DNA from 3 places in the Cedecea sp. NFIX57 genome. Region 1 is predicted to be linked to each of the others. Evidence: predicted binding sites of a transcription regulator. Region 1 holds the regulator's gene; each other region holds the start of a gene.
The links. Region 1 encodes PurR, which represses purine synthesis genes. Its sites were predicted from a motif close to CANGCAAACGTTTGCNTG; they were not measured.
Positions count from the first base shown of each region.

Region 2: the regulator PurR is predicted to act here: its motif matches at 2,111-2,128, upstream of purT (formate-dependent phosphoribosylglycinamide formyltransferase).
Region 3: the regulator PurR is predicted to act here: its motif matches at 2,489-2,506, upstream of cvpA (colicin V production protein).

Region 1 is NZ_FXAS01000026.1:64,338-70,247, reverse strand. Features, by position in the region: gene B9Y90_RS19625 (hypothetical protein) at 1-211, opposite strand, end outside; gene grxD (monothiol glutaredoxin 4) at 679-1,023, opposite strand; gene B9Y90_RS19615 (C40 family peptidase) at 1,384-2,232, shown strand; gene sodB (superoxide dismutase [Fe]) at 2,405-2,986, shown strand; gene cydH (cytochrome bd-I oxidase subunit CydH) at 3,070-3,159, opposite strand; gene purR (HTH-type transcriptional repressor PurR) at 3,452-4,477, shown strand; gene punR (DNA-binding transcriptional activator PunR) at 4,474-5,412, opposite strand; gene punC (purine nucleoside transporter PunC) at 5,527-5,910, shown strand, end outside.
Region 2 is NZ_FXAS01000002.1:250,919-256,828, forward strand. Features, by position in the region: gene ptrB (oligopeptidase B) at 1-760, opposite strand, end outside; gene B9Y90_RS02585 (tellurite resistance TerB family protein) at 885-1,559, opposite strand; gene B9Y90_RS02590 (YebG family protein) at 1,682-2,032, opposite strand; gene purT (formate-dependent phosphoribosylglycinamide formyltransferase) at 2,169-3,347, shown strand; gene kdgA (bifunctional 4-hydroxy-2-oxoglutarate aldolase/2-dehydro-3-deoxy-phosphogluconate aldolase) at 3,413-4,054, opposite strand; gene edd (phosphogluconate dehydratase) at 4,108-5,910, opposite strand, start outside.
Region 3 is NZ_FXAS01000001.1:119,313-125,222, forward strand. Features, by position in the region: gene accD (acetyl-CoA carboxylase, carboxyltransferase subunit beta) at 1-169, shown strand, start outside; gene folC (bifunctional tetrahydrofolate synthase/dihydrofolate synthase) at 234-1,502, shown strand; gene dedD (cell division protein DedD) at 1,492-2,208, shown strand; gene cvpA (colicin V production protein) at 2,564-3,049, shown strand; gene purF (amidophosphoribosyltransferase) at 3,088-4,605, shown strand; gene B9Y90_RS00625 (UbiX family flavin prenyltransferase) at 4,732-5,304, shown strand; gene argT (lysine/arginine/ornithine ABC transporter substrate-binding protein ArgT) at 5,592-5,910, shown strand, end outside.

The DNA.
Region 1 (5,910 bases):
TCAATACCAATGTAAACAACTTTGTTCCGGCCTTGATATCACCGCTAAGCTCAGCTTGATTGTCTACAGTGATACCTACACTAGTAGCCTGAGTCAACTTAACAATGGCTTCGGCCGTACTACTAGTTTCACTGTGCCAGTCAACGGCAAAAGCAGGTGCAGCAACGCCCTCTGCAAGCAACAGGCTTAATGCAAGTAATTTCTTGTTCATTACGGTCATCCTCTTAAGAATCATTTATCTCAATATCCATATGGTGAAGATTTACAACCTGAATGAACCGAACCATAGGGGATTTAATACATTCAGACTTAAAATCTCCGCAGCATTAAACGCACAATGCCGGATGGGGTAAACATCATTGGATTTAATTAAGATTAATTCAGCCGATAAGCGCCGTGGCTATATATGCGTTAGCCTGATTTAATGATTTATATCATTGTGAGGAAAAAGTTAAATGCCTGGTGCAATCCCCTTTATCGGGAAATAAAGATGAACTTTGGCTTAACAAATGTACGAATAAATCAAGCAGAGAATGAGGCGTACATGCCTTGAGACCACAGTATGTGTGTAAGCGAGTTATCGGCTCAGAAGTATCAAAACAAAACGCCCGATGAAAACATTCACCGGGCGTTAACAAGATTGAAAAGCGCCATCCCGTACAGGCATGGCCGGCGAGATTACTCTGCGCCTGGCTCTTCAGATTTGTATTTCTCTGCAGTCTCTTTGATAAGCGCCTGTAGTTCGCCGCGCTGGTACATCTCGATGATGATGTCGCAGCCGCCGACCAGCTCACCGTCCACCCACAGCTGCGGGAACGTTGGCCAGTTAGCGTATTTTGGCAGCTCAGCGCGGATGTCCGGGTTCTGCAGAATATCCACATAGGCGAAGCGCTCGCCGCAGGCGGACAGCGCCTGAACGGCCTGAGCGGAGAAGCCGCAGCTAGGCAGCTTCGGGGAACCTTTCATATAGAGAAGAATCGGGTTCTCAGCGATCTGGCGTTGGATTTTTTCAATAGTGCTCATTGTCTTGCTTCCTCAAACCTTGATACGGCAATAGTCTGCCATTGTAGCCAGTTGCACCCCGGGCAGAAAACACCATTTTTACCAGGGTTTTTCTTCTACCCTCGACGCGCAAACATGCTTTAAGAATAACACTTTTACGACGTGCGAAAATGAGCAATTTGCTTCATTCGAGATCAATTAAACAGCGGATAACTCCCGAGAATGGTTAATTTTTTAGCTATAGCTTCCACTTTTGAGCGTTAAATAGTATTTGCCTATTAACATTATCGGCTTTTTTGCATTAGAATCGTCGGGTTTCGCAAAAATCATACGCAGGCATGATGGTTAGCATCTTGCCTTCATTTATCAGGGGATTGACGAGTGGCGCGGATAACTAAAATCTCTATCACGCTATGTGCTCTGCTATTTGCTTTGCCCTATACACCTTTGGCACAGGCGTCTGAGCACGTCCGCCATCCTGTTGCACAAAAAGGCCATCCGGCAAAGACAACAACCAGTAAAAGCAACAAGGGTAAAGAGAAAGCAAAACCGAAGGTCAGCACAGCCTCCACCAAAAAGAAGTCCGGTAAAAAAGACGCCTCGCCGGCAAAAGCCAAAGTGGCTAAACGCACCACCACAGGCAAAAGCAGCACCCTCGCTAAAACCAGCAGTAAAAAAACCTCGCAGAAATTAGCCGTACAGCCAGCCTCCGCTACCGTTGCCTACACTGAAAAATGCACCCATCGTAAAGGGCATAAAAAGCAGTGCGTTAAGGTGAAGTCGGAAAAAAATCTGACCATCGCGCAGGCGCATAAAGTGCGCGTGCAGAAAGCGCAAAAAACGGCCATGAACAAGCTGATGGGGCAAATTGGTAAACCGTATCGCTGGGGTGGCACTTCCCCGCGCACCGGTTTCGACTGCAGCGGGCTGATTTATTACGCCTATAAAGATCTGGTCAATATCCGTATTCCGCGTACCGCCAACGAAATGTATCACCTGCGTGATGCCTCTTCCGTTGACCGCGGTGAACTGGAAAGCGGCGACCTGGTGTTCTTCCGTACCCAGGGCCGTGGCACCGCCGATCACGTTGGTGTCTACGTCGGCAACGGGAAGTTTATTCAGTCCCCGCGCAGCGGTCGCGATATTCAGATCACCTCCCTCAGCGAAGATTACTGGCAGCGCCACTACGTGGGTGCTCGCCGGGTGATGACGCCGAAAACTATTCGTTAATCTTCTCCGCGCCCTTTAGGACTAATAAAACTGATTAAAATGTTAACAGCCCGGCAACGGGCTGTTTTATTTTGTTGTTTCATTTGGCTTTTTCACTCAGCTGTAATTTGCTAACCTTATAACTACACAAATTGTAGTTATATTGTGAAACAAAATAACAAGGAGTGAAGCCATGTCGTTCGAACTACCCGCCCTGCCCTATGCCAAAGATGCGCTGGCACCGCATATTTCAGCCGAAACCCTCGAATACCATTACGGCAAACATCACCAGACCTACGTCACTAACCTGAATAATCTGATCAAAGGCAGCCCGTTTGAAGGCAAAACGCTGGAAGAGATTGTGAAAGGATCTGACGGCGGGATCTTCAATAACGCGGCTCAGGTCTGGAACCACACGTTCTACTGGCACTGCCTGGCGCCGAATGCCGGCGGGGAGCCGACCGGTGACGTGCTGGCCGCCATCAATCACGCCTTTGGCAGCGTGGAAGCCTTTAAAAAGCAGTTCACCGAAGCGGCCATCAAAAACTTTGGCTCCGGCTGGACCTGGCTTGTGAAAAATAGCGACGGCAGCCTGGCTATCGTCTCGACCTCTAACGCAGGCACCCCGCTCACAACCGGAGCAAAACCGCTGCTGACCGTGGACGTGTGGGAACACGCTTACTACATCGACTACCGCAACGCGCGCCCGGTCTATCTCGACCATTTCTGGGCGCTGGTCAACTGGGAATTTGTTGCGCAAAACCTGGCGGGCTGATGTTTAGCGGTTAAATACGAAGGAGGGAAGCAACGCTTTTCTTCTGTTTAAGAGAAGGGCCGCTTTTCGCGGCCCTTTGTAAATCAGTGCAGAACGGCAGTAAGCGCCCCGGCAACAATCAGACTCAGCACGATAACCGTCGTCACCACGGAAAACTTCAGATCGGTACTCATCGTAAGCTCCTTTTATTTCCCTACAAAGTGTATGTGGGGTGATTTTCCCACAATTAGCGATAAAAATCCTGCTGGATTTGCACAGATATCGGTTTTCCCTCTTCCACTTTGCCCCGGGATAAGCCAAAATCCTTCGCTAATTTACCGCGTATCGCCCGGCAACGCCCTCCTCCCGCTGTATGTCGCATCCCCGACAGGCCTGCAACCAACGTGTTGCCCCAGGAGTTAGCGAAGGCAAACGTTTAACACATGAGTTATCAGGAGTTTACGATATGGTCTGGAGTGACATCTAATGGCAACGATTAAGGACGTAGCGAAGCGCGCAAACGTTTCCACCACCACTGTGTCACATGTCATTAACAAGACCCGTTTTGTGGCGGAAGAGACGCGCAACGCCGTCTGGGCGGCCATCAAAGAGCTGCACTATTCGCCGAGCGCCGTGGCGCGCAGCCTGAAGGTCAACCACACCAAATCTATCGGCCTGCTCGCCACCTCAAGCGAAGCCCCTTATTTTGCGGAAATTATTGAATCCGTTGAGAACAGCTGTTTCGCCAAGGGCTACACCCTGATTCTGGGCAACGCGCACAATAACTTTGAAAAGCAGCGCGCGTACCTGTCCATGATGGCGCAAAAGCGCGTAGACGGACTGCTGGTCATGTGCTCCGAATACCCTGATACGCTGCTTTCAACCCTGGAAGAGTACCGCCATATTCCTATGGTAGTGATGGACTGGGGCGAAGCTCGTGCCGACTTTACCGACTCCGTAGTTGATAACGCCTTCCACGGCGGCTACCTCGCAGGCCGCTACCTGATTGAACGTGGCCATCGCGATATCGGTGCTATCCCGGGTCAGCTGGAGCGTAACACCGGCGGCGGCCGCCATGCAGGGTTCCTGAAGGCGCTTGAAGAAGCCAATATCAAAGTGCCGGATAACTGGGTGGTTCAGGGTGATTTCGAACCAGAGTCCGGTTACCGCGCCATGCAGCAACTGCTTAATCAACCGCATCGCCCTACTGCCGTTTTCTGCGGCGGCGATATTATGGCGATGGGTGCTATTTGCGCCGCGGACGAAATGGGGCTGCGCGTGCCGCAGGACATTTCTATCATCGGCTACGATAACGTGCGCAACGCCCGCTATTTCTCTCCGGCGCTGACCACTATCCACCAGCCGAAAGAGCGCCTGGGCGAAACGGCCTTTAACATGCTGCTCGACCGCATCATTAATAAGCGCGAAGAGTCGCAGACGATTGAAGTCCATCCGCGTCTGATTGAACGCCGCTCGGTGGCCGACGGCCCGTTCCGCGATTACCGCCGCTAAGCCTCTTCGGGAGCCGGAAGTATGTTACCCGGCTCCTGCAGCCACTCCTGATTCATCGTCTCACTGTCGCCCAAATAATCCAGCAACCAGCTCAGCGCGGGCGAGGCATCATCTTGCCGCCACGTCAGGCAGCAGGCCGCGTCCGGGAACGGGTTTTCCAGCGTTAACTCCTTCCAGTCGCCCCTGACGAGCCACGGCTGGGCAATGTGCGTCGGCACCATGCCAATGCATAATCCTGCCATCAGGCAATCCGCCCCGGACGCCCAGTCCGGCACCACCACCCGGCGCTGGTTGTCCAGCAGCCAGGTAATACGCTTGGGCAGAGAACGGGATGTGTCTTCCAGCACAAGGGACGGCCAGGGACGAATGTCGTCATCCAGAATAATACCTTCCCGTTGCGCAAGCGGATGAGCGGCAGACACCACGCAGCGCCAGCTAAGCGCGCCCATGTCCCGAAACGCATAGCGCCCCCCGACCGGGATCGCCTGCGTGGCGCCAATCGCCGCCTCAACCCGTCCGTCCGCCAGCGCGTCCCACACGCCATTGAACACTTCCTGAGAAATGCGTAATTCGATATCCGGAAAATGACGATAAAAATCCAGCACCAGCTGGCGGGTACGTTCAGGTTTAACAATATTGTCTACCGCAATGGACAAGTGCCCGCGCCAGCCGTTAGCTATCTGCTGACACTGCTGGCGCGTTGCCATCATTTTTTTGATAACAGACCGACCTTCCTTGAGAAAAAACGCCCCGGCGGCGGTCAACTCAACGTCCCGGTGACGCCGTTCAAACAGCGGCACGGCCAGCCACTCTTCAAGCTGACGCACCGTGTAGCTGATGGCAGAGGGCACGCGATGCAGCTCCTGGGCCGCGCCACTAAAGCTGCCGTTTCGAGCCACAGCATCAACCACTTCCAGTGAATATTCAGACCACATGTTTTTGCCTGCAAAAAATTTGAATTCAACTCGCAAATATTAGCGTTTCACAAGCGGTTTTGCACTCCGTAGACTCCTGCCCCGTTAACCTGCTATCAAAATCAAGAGTGAAATATGCAACCATCAAAGGGATTTCTTATCTGGCTCGCGGGGTTGAGCGTGCTGGGCTTCCTGGCCACCGACATGTACCTGCCCGCCTTCGCCGCCATTCAACAAGATCTGGGCACCACCGCCTCTGCGGTAAGCGCCAGCCTGAGCCTGTTCCTCGCCGGCTTTGCTTTTGCCCAGTTGATGTGGGGCCCGCTTTCCGACCGCTTCGGGAGAAAACCCGTGCTGTTGATTGGCCTGGCTATGTTTGCCATCGGCTGTATCGGCATGCTTTGGGTGCAGGATGCCACCACACTGCTGGTGCTGCGCTTTATTCAGGCCGTGGGCGTCTGTTCGGCAGCCGTTAGCTGGCAGGCTTTGGTGACTGACTATTACCCCGCCAACCGTGCT
Region 2 (5,910 bases), on a different contig from region 1:
CATCCAATAACAAAGCCTCACTCGTCGTCGCGCTGGCAAGATGGATGACAATAAAATGCTGGGAGGTTGTTTTGTGCACGCTGACGTAAAAAGCGTCATCTTTTTCTTCATACACCAGTTGGTCATCGGCCACCGGGTGACCCAGCGTGTGCCGCCAGACCTGATAAGGCAGTAAGGTTTTGGGATGCTTGCGCACGTAATAAAGCGTGGCGGAGTCATTTGCCCAGACAAAACTGGTCGAGACGTTATCCAAAAGCTCCGGGTACCAGTTTCCGGTTTTCAAATTACGCAAACGAATGCCGAACTGACGGCGAGAGAGATAGTCCTCCGCCAGGGCCATCACGGTATTGTCCGGCGTAATAGCAAACCCGCCCATCGTGTAAAACTCGCTGTGGGCAGCGCGCTGATTGGCATCCAGCAGCACGTCCCACTCGGCCCACTCTTCTCTGACCGCAGATTGCCGCTGATATATCGCGTACTCATTACCCTTTTCATAAACCTGGCGGTAGCGATAGCCGTTCTTCACATAGGGGGCGGAAACATCATGAGGCGGAACGCGAGCGATCATCTCGTTGAGCAATTGATCCTGCAGCGCGCGCTGGCTCTCCATGATCCTTTTACCGTAATCATTTTCCTGCTCGAGGTATTTCAGCACATCGGGATCGGCGCGGTCATCATCCCGCAACCAGTAATAGTTATCCGTGCGGGTATCGCCATGCAGCATCATAGCGTGAGGTATTTTTTTGGCTTTTGGCGGCATCACTTTCATCATTTTCCGTTTAACACCCCGTAAGGGTGGCAAATTCAGCCGGGCTTGCAAGCGGAACATGAAGGATTAAAAGAAAATGCCGGGAGAAACCCGGCACAGGATGATTGCAGGAGGATTAAACCGCGAGCGGTTGTTTTTGCTGCTGAATATCTTGCTCAATACCGGAGCGGACATCCGGCGGTATATTTAGCGCATCGCCCAGAGCGCTCAGATAGCTACGTTCCATAAAGTGATCGATATCGATAGCCGTACAGCTTAGGTAATAAAGCTCGAGCGCTTCTTCCTCGTTTCTCACCCCTTGCGCGAGCTGGTGAGGATCTAACGGCCTGTCGATAGCTCGTTCGACAAGCGCTTTGCCTTCGCCGTCGATGCCGACTTCACGCAGCTGTTGCTCAATAAACTGACGCTCTTTTGCATCAATATGCCCGTCGCTTTTGGCAGCAAAAACCAGCGCGGTAATTAATCTTTCGGTACGAACATCAACCGACGAGTGCGAATGATCATAACCCGCTGATGCAGGCTGATTCTCACGGACGCGTGCCTTGTATTTGTTCCATAACACGCTTCCGGCCACCGCACCGCCGCCGACCAGGAGCGCACTGGTGCCGTATTTTGTTAACAGTTTGCGGGACGACTTACTCGCCAGCAGTAATCCGGCTAATCCGCCCAGCGCCCCCGGCACCAGAAGTTTACCGATCCCTTCAGGGCCATTACCGGCTGCAGGCTGTGAAGATTGAGGGGAAGTAGATTGCCCCAGGAGCGACTGAAGCTGCTGTAACCAGTTATTCATGACGAAACCCTCTGTTGACTTAACTCGTCGAGAGTAGGTCACAGGACGTCAAGAAACGTCGGACAGCGCTAAAGATGGGAAAAGAATCGCGCCGGCTGCCCGGCGCTTACTGCTGCAACGTATCACGCGGCTTTGGTGCGCTTACGTCCGGGGTGCTCGCTGACGTTGTCTTCCGCCGCTGGCGACTGCTCAGCCACAGAAGATTCCACATCTGGCTCAGACTGGCTTACTTCAGGCTCTGGCAGCTTGCCGTTTTTCAGCACCCCCGCCAGCAGATCCTTGTTTTCCGCCATCCACATCGCCAGGGTATCGCTCTGGCCTTCATCCAGCGCAATCGGGCTTTGCTGCAGCCAGTCGCCGAGGACTTCAGCCAGATCCAGCATTTTGTCGTAAGCGTCAGCATCCTTTTTACTGGCAAAGGCCATTTTTTCTTGTCCCTCTCTCACCACAACATATTTAATCTCGACCGCCATTTTGCAGCTCCGCTTTACCTGTTTATTTATCCAGTATATCGATATTCATTTTATCACACAAGCCGGAAAGCCGCTGCCAACGCAAACGTTTTCGTTTATACTTCCACGGTCTTTTTCTTTGTTAAGGCTAAATCACATGTCAACGTTGGGAACTGCTCTGCGCCCGGCAGCTACGCGAGTTATGCTGCTGGGCTCCGGTGAATTGGGTAAAGAAGTGGCCATTGAGTGTCAGCGCCTCGGGGTCGAAGTTATCGCCGTCGATCGCTATGCAAATGCACCAGCGATGCACGTCGCGCACCGCAGCCACGTGATTAACATGCTGGATGCCGCAGCGCTAAAAGCGCTTGTCGCCGCCGAAATGCCCGATTATATCGTTCCTGAAATTGAAGCCATTGCTACCGATGCCCTGCTGGAGCTTGAAGCCCAGGGCCAGCGCGTGGTGCCGTGCGCCCGCGCCACCAAACTCACCATGAACCGCGAAGGGATCCGCCGCCTGGCCGCAGAAGAACTTCAATTGCCCACTTCCAGCTACCGCTTCGCCGACAGTGAAGACGCTTTCCGCCAGGCCGTGCAGGAAATTGGTTTGCCGTGCATCGTTAAACCGGTGATGAGCTCCTCCGGCAAAGGTCAAAGTTTCATCCGCACCGCAGATCAATTGGCTAAAGCCTGGGAATACGCACAGCTTGGCGGACGGGCTGGCAAAGGCCGCGTCATCGTCGAAGGCGTGGTCAATTTTGATTTTGAAATCACCCTGCTAACCATCAGTGCCGTTGATGGCGTGCATTTCTGCGCACCTATCGGCCACCGTCAGGAGGATGGCGACTACCGTGAGTCCTGGCAGCCGCAGCAGATGAGCGACATCGCGCTGGCAAAATCGAAAGAGATTGCTGAAAAAGTGGTTACCGCCCTGGGCGGCCACGGCCTGTTCGGCGTTGAGCTGTTTGTCTGCGGCGATGAGGTGATTTTCAGTGAAGTCTCCCCTCGCCCGCATGACACCGGCATGGTGACGTTGATTTCGCAGGATCTGTCTGAGTTTGCCCTGCACGTTCGCGCCTTCCTCGGCCTGCCCATCGGTGACATTCGTCAGTATGGCCCTGCTGCATCGGCGGTGATCCTGCCAGAGCTGCATAGCGACAACGTCAAGTTCAGCAATGTAGGCGCTGCGCTGGGCGGCGGTTTACAGGTTCGCCTGTTTGGTAAGCCGGAGATCGCAGGTAAACGCCGTATGGGCGTGGCGTTGGCTACCGGGAATAGCGTCGATGAGGCAGTTTCCAGAGCCGTGGCGTCAGCTGCACAGGTAAAAATTGAAGGATAAAAAAATCGCCCTCAAATGAGAGCGACTGAATCATTAGGCCCGCGTACTGCGGGCTTTTTTATGGCTTACAGCTTAGCGCCTTCCACCGCTTCGCGGGCAAGCTTAGTGATGCGGTCATAATCGCCCGCTTCCAGCGCATCCGCCGGCACCAGCCATGAACCGCCGATGCACAGCACGCTTTTCAGCGCCAGGTAATCGCGGTAGTTAGCCGGAGAGATGCCGCCGGTTGGGCAGAAACGTACCTGAGAGAACGGCCCGGCAATGGCCTGCAGCGCTTTAGTGCCACCGTTAGCTTCTGCCGGGAAGAATTTGAACTCTTTCAGGCCGTAGTCCATCCCCAGCATCAGTTCTGAAACGGTGCTGATGCCTGGGATCAAAGGAATAGTGCCTTCCGTCGCGGCTTTCAGCAGCGGCTCGGTCAGGCCCGGGCTGATGGCGAACTGCGCGCCCGCTTCGGTCACTTCCGCAAGCTGCTGTGGGTTCAACACGGTACCCGCGCCGATAATCGCTTCAGGCACTTCTTTTGCAATCGCACGAATGGCATCGATAGCACAAGCTGTACGCAGCGTGACTTCCAGCACGCGGACGCCACCGGCTACCAGGGCTTTCGCCATCGGCACAGCATGTTCCAGCTTGTTAACAACAATGACCGGCACAACCGGGCCAGTTTTCAGGATTTGTTCTGCCGTAGTTTTCCAATTTTTCATCTGAGCGCCTCTTAGCCACTTTTAATCTGTTCCGGGGCAGTGCTGCCACGGGCTTAAAATTTAATGCAGGTTGCGCCTTGTTCAGCGCCCGAAAGCTGTTCGCGCAATGCGCCAAATAACTCCCGACCGGTCCCTACGCGCTCGGCGCTGAGATCCGGGTGATAAGCAGTGCGTGCCGCAAGTACGGCTTCATCGACCAGCAATGTCAGCTCGCCCGTTTGGCCGTTGACGCGAATCATGTCGCCATCCTGCACCTTCGCCAGCAACCCGCCGTCATATGCTTCCGGGGTAACATGGATTGCGGAAGGCACCTTCCCAGAGGCACCGGACAGTCTTCCATCTGTCACCAGAGCAATTTTGAAACAGCGGTCCAATAATACTCCAAGCGGTGGCATAAGTTTATGCAATTCTGGCATGCCGTTCGCTTTTGGCCCCTGATGGCGGACGACAACAACGCAATCACGGTCCAGTTTGCCTGCTTCAAAAGCGGGCAATACGTCATGCTGACTTTCAAAAATCACCGCCGGGGCTTCAATAACCTGATTTTCTACCGGTACCGCTGACGTTTTCATCACCGCCCGGCCCAGATTCCCGCTCAGCACTTTAGTTCCGCCATGGCGGGAGAACGGTTTTTCCATGGTGGCAATAACGTCACTGTCCAGTGGCTCGCTGGCGCCTTCACGCCAGGCAAGCTGGCCGTTGTCGAGCCACGGCTCCATGGTGTAGTGATGCAGGCCAAAACCGGCCACGGTGTTAACGTCTTCATGCAGCAGGCCACCTTTCAGTAGCTCACGCATCAGCACCGGCACGCCGCCCGCCGCCTGGAAGTGGTTAATGTCGGCAGGGCCGTTTGGATACAAACGTGCCAGCAGCGGCACGATTTCGGAGATCTCGGAGAAGTCGTCCCAGTTAATAATGATCCCGGCAGCGCGAGCCATCGCGACAAGGTGCATGGTGTGGTTAGTCGAGCCGCCGGTAGCCAGCAGTGCAACAATGCCGTTCACCACCACTTTCTCGTCGATCATTTTCCCGAGAGGCATCCATTCGTTGCCGTTGCCGGTCAGGCGAGTGACCTGGCGCGCCGCTGCGTCCGTCAGCGCGTGACGCAACTCTGCATCAGGCTGAACAAACGACGACCCCGGCAACTGCATGCCCATAAACTCAACAACCATCTGGTTGGTATTCGCCGTGCCGTAGAAGGTGCAGGTCCCCGGCGCGTGATAAGAGGCGGCTTCCGCCTCCAGCAGCGCAAGGCGGTCAACTTTGCCTTCCGCATAAAGTTGGCGAATGCGAACCTTTTCTTTGTTAGGTAAGCCGCTCGCCATCGGGCCTGATGGCACAAAGAGCGCAGGTAAATGGCCGAACGACAGCGCAGCCATTGTCAGCCCCGGCACGATTTTGTCGCACACGCCAAGGTAGAGCGCGCCGTCAAACATGTTATGGGAGAGGCCAACGGCGGTAGACATGGCAATCACTTCGCGGCTCAGCAGCGAAAGCTCCATGCCATCCTGACCCTGAGTCACGCCGTCACACATCGCCGGAACACCGCCTGCAACCTGCCCCACCGCGCCCACGGAGTGCAGCGCCTTGCGGATTTGCTCAGGATAATGTTCATACGGCTGATGGGCGGAGAGCATGTCGTTGTAGGACGTAATGATCGCAATATTGTTACGCAACATGCTTTTCAGCGCCGCCTTATCGTCCGGCTGGCAGGCAGCGAAACCATGCGCGAGGTTACCGCAGGCAAGTTCCGAGCGGTGAACCGTGTTGCTCCGGGCTTTCTCAATACGTGCCAGGTAGGCTTCGCGCGTTGGGCGGGAGCGTTCGATAATACGCGATGTTACCCGTAACAAATT
Region 3 (5,910 bases), on a different contig from region 1:
GTTCCTGATCGAAAAAGGTGCTATCGACATGATCGTTCGTCGTCCGGAAATGCGCCTGAAACTGGCGAGCATTCTGGCGAAGTTTATGAATCTGCCGGCGCCAAATCCGGAAGCCCCGCGTGAACCGATTGTGGTTCCGCCAGCACCGGAACAGGGTCAAGAGGCCTGATTCGCAACTAAGGGCAGGCCAGCAGGTTCTGCCCTTTTCTTTATGTGCATGTTAAGTGGGCATCATGGACAAAGACCTTATTCCTCAAGCCACGTCGCCCCTGGCCACGTGGCTTTGCTATCTTGAAAACCTTCATTCCACCACTATCGATATGGGCCTTGAGCGCATCAGCAACGTTGCGCGCAAGCTCGATGTCCTGAAACCTGCGCCTACTGTTTTCACCGTGGCGGGTACGAACGGGAAAGGCACAACCTGCCGTACGCTTGAAACCGTGCTGATGGCCGATGGCTATCGCGTAGGGGTTTATAGTTCCCCGCATCTGGTGCGTTACACCGAGCGCGTTCGCATTCAGGGCGAAGAGTTGCCTGAAGGCCTGCATACCGCTTCGTTTGCCGAAATAGAGGCCGCTCGCGAAGATATTTCCTTAACTTATTTTGAATACGGAACGCTCTCGGCCTTGCTATTGTTTAAACAGCAGGCGGTAGACGTGGTAATTCTTGAGGTCGGCCTTGGCGGGCGTCTGGATGCCACCAATATTGTGGATTCCGATGTGGCCGTGGTGACCAGCATCGCGCTCGATCACACCGACTGGCTTGGCCCGGATCGTGAGAGCATTGGCCGCGAAAAAGCCGGCGTTTTCCGTCGAGATAATCCGGCGATTGTGGGTGAGCCGGATATGCCGCAGACAATTGCCGATGTGGCGCGGGAGAAGGGCGCACAGCTAATGCGTCGCGGCGTTGACTGGGATTATGAGGTGAGTGCCACTGGCTGGACATTCCGGGACGGACATGGCGAGCTGAAAAACCTGCCGCTGCCGTTGGTTCCTCAGCCCAATGCCGCCACGGCGCTGGCTGCTTTACGTGCCAGCAAACTGAACGTGAGTGAAAACGCGATACGCTATGGCATTGAGCATGCCACGCTGCCGGGGCGCTTCCAGATTGTGTCTCAGGCACCACGCGTGATTCTTGATGTTGCCCATAATCCTCATGCGGCGGCTTATCTTGCGGGTCGCCTGGCAGTGTTACCAAAACAGGGACGCGTGCTGGCGGTGATTGGCATGCTACACGATAAAGACATAGCCGGAACGCTTGCCTGTTTGTCGCCTCAGGTCGATAGCTGGTATTGTGCTCCGCTGGAAGGGCCGCGAGGCGCAAGCGCAGAGCAGCTTATGGCTCATCTTGGTCACGGCAGAACATTTGCAACCGTGGCGGATGCATGGCATGCAGCCATGGCGGAAGCGACGGCCGAAGATACCGTGCTGGTGTGTGGTTCGTTCCACACGGTGGCCCATGTAATGGAAGTACTGGACGCGGGGAGAGCAGGTGGCGAGTAAGTTTCAAAACCGATTAGTCGGAACCATTATTCTGGTCGCACTGGGCGTTATTGTGCTGCCGGGTCTGTTGGACGGGCAGAAAAAACATTATCAGGACGAGTTCGCCGCCATTCCTTTGGTGCCAAAACCAGGGGACAGTGACGAGCCAGATATGCTGCCAGCGGCTACTCAGGCTCTGCCAGCGCAGCCGCCGGAAGGCGCGGCGGAAGAGGTAAGGGCGGGCGCTTCGGTACCGCCAGGGCTGAACAGCGGGGCTATCCCGAATGAAGGCTCGGCGGGCGTTGACGAAGTGCCTGTCGCGCGCGAACAGCCTAAGCCGCAGCCCGTGCAGGAAAAACCAAAGCCTAAGCCGGTGGAAAAACCGCAGCCTAAACCTGCCGCCAATGATAACACCGGGCAGCAGCTTGCCATGGCCTCAGAACAACCGACGAAGACGGAAAAACCAGCCGACAAAGCACCGACCGGGCAAGCCTATGTGGTGCAGCTTGGCGCATTGAAAAATGCGGACAAAGTGAATGAAATTGTTGGTAAACTGCGCGGGGCCGGGTTCAAGGTTTACACCTCGCCGACCACGCCTGTGCAGGGGAAAATTACCCGTATTCTGGTCGGGCCGGATGCCTCGAAGGATAAGCTGAAGTCTTCGCTGGGCGAGCTGAATTCGCTTTCTGGCCTGAACGGCGTGGTGATGAATTACTCGCCGCGCTAGTGGCCTGACCCTCACCCCGGCCCTCTCCCTGGAAGGGAGAGGGGGAAAGAGATTGCACTGAGCTATTCCCTCACCCCTTTTGGGAGAGGGTTCGGGTGAAGGGAAAAATATCGCACCATGCTGTTCCCTCGCCCCTCTGGGGAGAGGGTTAGGGTGAGGGGAAAAACGACGGCACATCGTCGCTTCTCTCCACTGGAGTGAAGGCAAAACAGGCACTTTTTTAATGGCGTTGATGCTTTTTTCAACGCCATTATTTATTTACGCGGGGGAAGGAAATCCCTACGCAAACGTTTTCTTTTTCTGTTAGAATTCGCCCCGAACTGGACGTCAGGGCAATTTATCACGAGATTTTTTCATGGTCTGGATAGATTACGCCATCATTGCGGTTATCGGTTTTTCTTGTCTGGTAAGCGTAATACGTGGGTTTGTGAAGGAAGCGTTATCGCTTGTGACCTGGGGATGTGCTTTCTTTGTCGCCAGTCATTACTACACTTATCTGTCAGTCTGGTTCACTGGCTTTGAAGACGAACTGGTACGTAATGGGATAGCTATCGCGGTGCTGTTTATCGCGACGCTGATTGTCGGTGCGATAGTCAATTATGTGATTAGCGCACTGGTGCAAAAAACCGGCCTGTCGGGTACAGACAGGGTGTTGGGGATCTGCTTTGGCGCCTTGCGTGGCGTACTGATCGTCTCCGCCATTCTGTTCTTCCTGGATACCTTTACCGGTTTTTCAAAAAGCGATGACTGGCAAAAGTCGCAGCTTATCCCGCAATTCAGTTTCATCATCAGATGGTTCTTTGACTATCTGCAAAGCTCGTCAAGTTTCTTGCCCCGCTAATCGTAGCGGGGGGTGTGGCTTAATGAGGAAAAGACAACATGTGCGGTATTGTCGGTATCGCCGGTTTCATGCCGGTAAACCAGTCGATTTATGATGCGTTAACGGTGCTTCAGCACCGTGGCCAGGATGCCGCAGGCATCGTCACCATCGACGCGTTAAATTGCTTCCGTCTGCGTAAAGCGAATGGCCTGGTGAGCGATGTGTTTGAAGCCCGTCACATGCAGCGTCTGCAGGGGAATATGGGTATTGGCCACGTGCGTTACCCCACCGCCGGCAGTTCCAGCGCTTCTGAAGCTCAGCCTTTCTACGTCAACTCGCCTTACGGGATTACGCTGGCGCATAACGGTAATCTGACCAATGCCCACGAGCTGCGCAAAAAGCTGTTTGAAGAAAAGCGCCGCCACATTAACACCACCTCTGATTCTGAAATCCTGCTCAATATCTTTGCCAGTGAGCTGGATAACTTCCGTCATTATCCGCTGGAAGCCGACAACATTTTTGCCGCTATCGCAGCCACTAACCGCCAGATTCGCGGCGCTTACGCCTGCGTAGCGATGATTATCGGCCACGGCATGGTCGCCTTCCGCGACCCGAACGGTATCCGCCCGCTGGTGATCGGCAAACGCGATCTGGGCGATGGCCGCACCGAATACATGGTAGCCTCCGAGAGCGTGGCGCTGGACACCCTGGGCTTTGAATTCCTGCGTGATATCGCGCCGGGCGAAGCGGTCTACATTACCGAGAAAGGCCAGCTGTTCACCCGCCAGTGCGCCGACAACCCGGTCAGCAATCCTTGCCTGTTCGAGTACGTGTACTTTGCTCGCCCGGACTCCTTTATCGACAAGATCTCCGTCTACAGCGCGCGCGTTGAGATGGGTAAAAAACTTGGCGAGAAAATTGCCCGCGAATGGGAAGACCTGGATATCGACGTGGTCATTCCGATTCCAGAAACCTCCTGCGACATCGCGCTGGAAATCGCCCGCATTCTTGAGAAACCGTACCGCCAGGGGTTTGTGAAAAACCGCTACGTGGGCCGCACGTTTATCATGCCGGGCCAGCAGCTGCGCCGTAAATCCGTGCGCCGTAAGCTGAACGCCAACCGCGCTGAATTCCGCGACAAGAACGTGCTGCTGGTGGATGACTCCATCGTGCGTGGCACCACCTCGGAGCAGATTATCGAGATGGCGCGTGAAGCTGGGGCCAAAAAAGTTTACCTGGCATCTGCGGCGCCGGAAATTCGCTTCCCTAACGTGTACGGCATCGACATGCCAAGCGCCAATGAGCTGATTGCTCACGGTCGCGAAGTGGATGAAATTCGCCAGATCATCGGCGCCGACGGCCTGATTTTCCAGGATCTGGACGATCTGATCGAAGCGGTACGCGTGGAAAACCCGGATATCACCCAGTTCGAATGCTCCGTCTTTAACGGCATCTACGTGACAAAAGACGTTGACCACAAATACCTGCAGTATCTCGAATCCCTGCGTAACGACGACTCCAAAGCGCTGGCGCGTCAGAACGAAGTGGAAAACTTAGAGATGCACAACGAAGGCTAATCAGCCTTAGCCTCTCTCCTGCAAAGGGGAGAGGCACGTTCTTCCTTCACCTCCCCGCCCGGCCAGCCTTGCATCCCGTCTCATCTTGCGGCAAAGTCAGCCCAGATATTCTTAGGGGCAAATTCAATGAAACGACTGATCGTCGGTATTTCCGGAGCCAGTGGCGCCATTTATGGGGTGCGTTTACTGCAAATCCTGCAGCAGTTGCCCGAGGTAGAAAGCCACCTGGTGATGAGCAATGCGGCGCGTCAGACGCTGGCGCTGGAAACCGATTACTCGTTGCGCGATGTTCAGGCGCTGGCAGATGTCGTGCATGACTCTCGTGATATTGCCGCCAGCATCTCCTCTGGCTCGTTTAAGACCATGGGGATGGCGGTTCTGCCGTGCTCGATTAAAACGCTGTCCGGCATCGTACACAGCTATACGGACGGGCTGCTGACCCGTGCGGCGGACGTGGTGCTTAAAGAGCGCCGCCCGCTGGTGCTTTGCATTCGTGAAACGCCGCTGCACCTCGGGCACCTGCGCCTGATGACCCAGGCGTCTGAACTGGGCGCGGTGATCATGCCGCCGGTGCCGGCGTTTTATCATCGCCCACAAACGCTGCAGGATATTGTCGACCAGACGGTCAACCGGGTGCTGGATCAGTTTGACCTCGAGCTGCCTGAAGACCTGTTCATCCGCTGGGGCGAACATAAGTGATGCACTGCTGCGGTGCATCACAAAATGATTGCCTCATTATGGGGCAATTCTGCAACGCCGATCGCTTTTAGAAGATTTAATCCTCGAAAACCGCCTTCCCCTCTAGTCCCGCTTCCCAGACCTGCTATCTTTCAAACTAGCGCGAAGTTGCAACGTTTTATTAACATAAATCAGCGGCTTTTTTCCACGCAGGGAAAAGTGGCATGAGAACTGCAACTCTCCGTATGCAAAGGCATTACCACACAACAAGACATCACAAATAAGAAAGCCAAACTTGAGGGTATCGTATGAAGAAGTCGGTTCTTGCACTGTCTTTACTGCTCGGCCTGTCCAGCGCAGCCAGCGTGTTTGCAGCGATTCCGCAAAACGTCCGCATTGGTACCGACGCGACCTACGCGCCATTCTCCTCGAAAGACGCGAAAGGGGATTTTGTTGGGTTTGATATCGATCTGGGTAACGAACTTTGCAAGCGCATTCAGACCAAATGTACGTGGGTTGGCAGCGACTTTGACTCCCTGATCCCGTCGCTGAAAGCGAAGAAAATTGACGCCATCATCTCGTCTCTGTCGATCACCGAAAAACGCCAGCAGGAGATCCTTTTCTCCG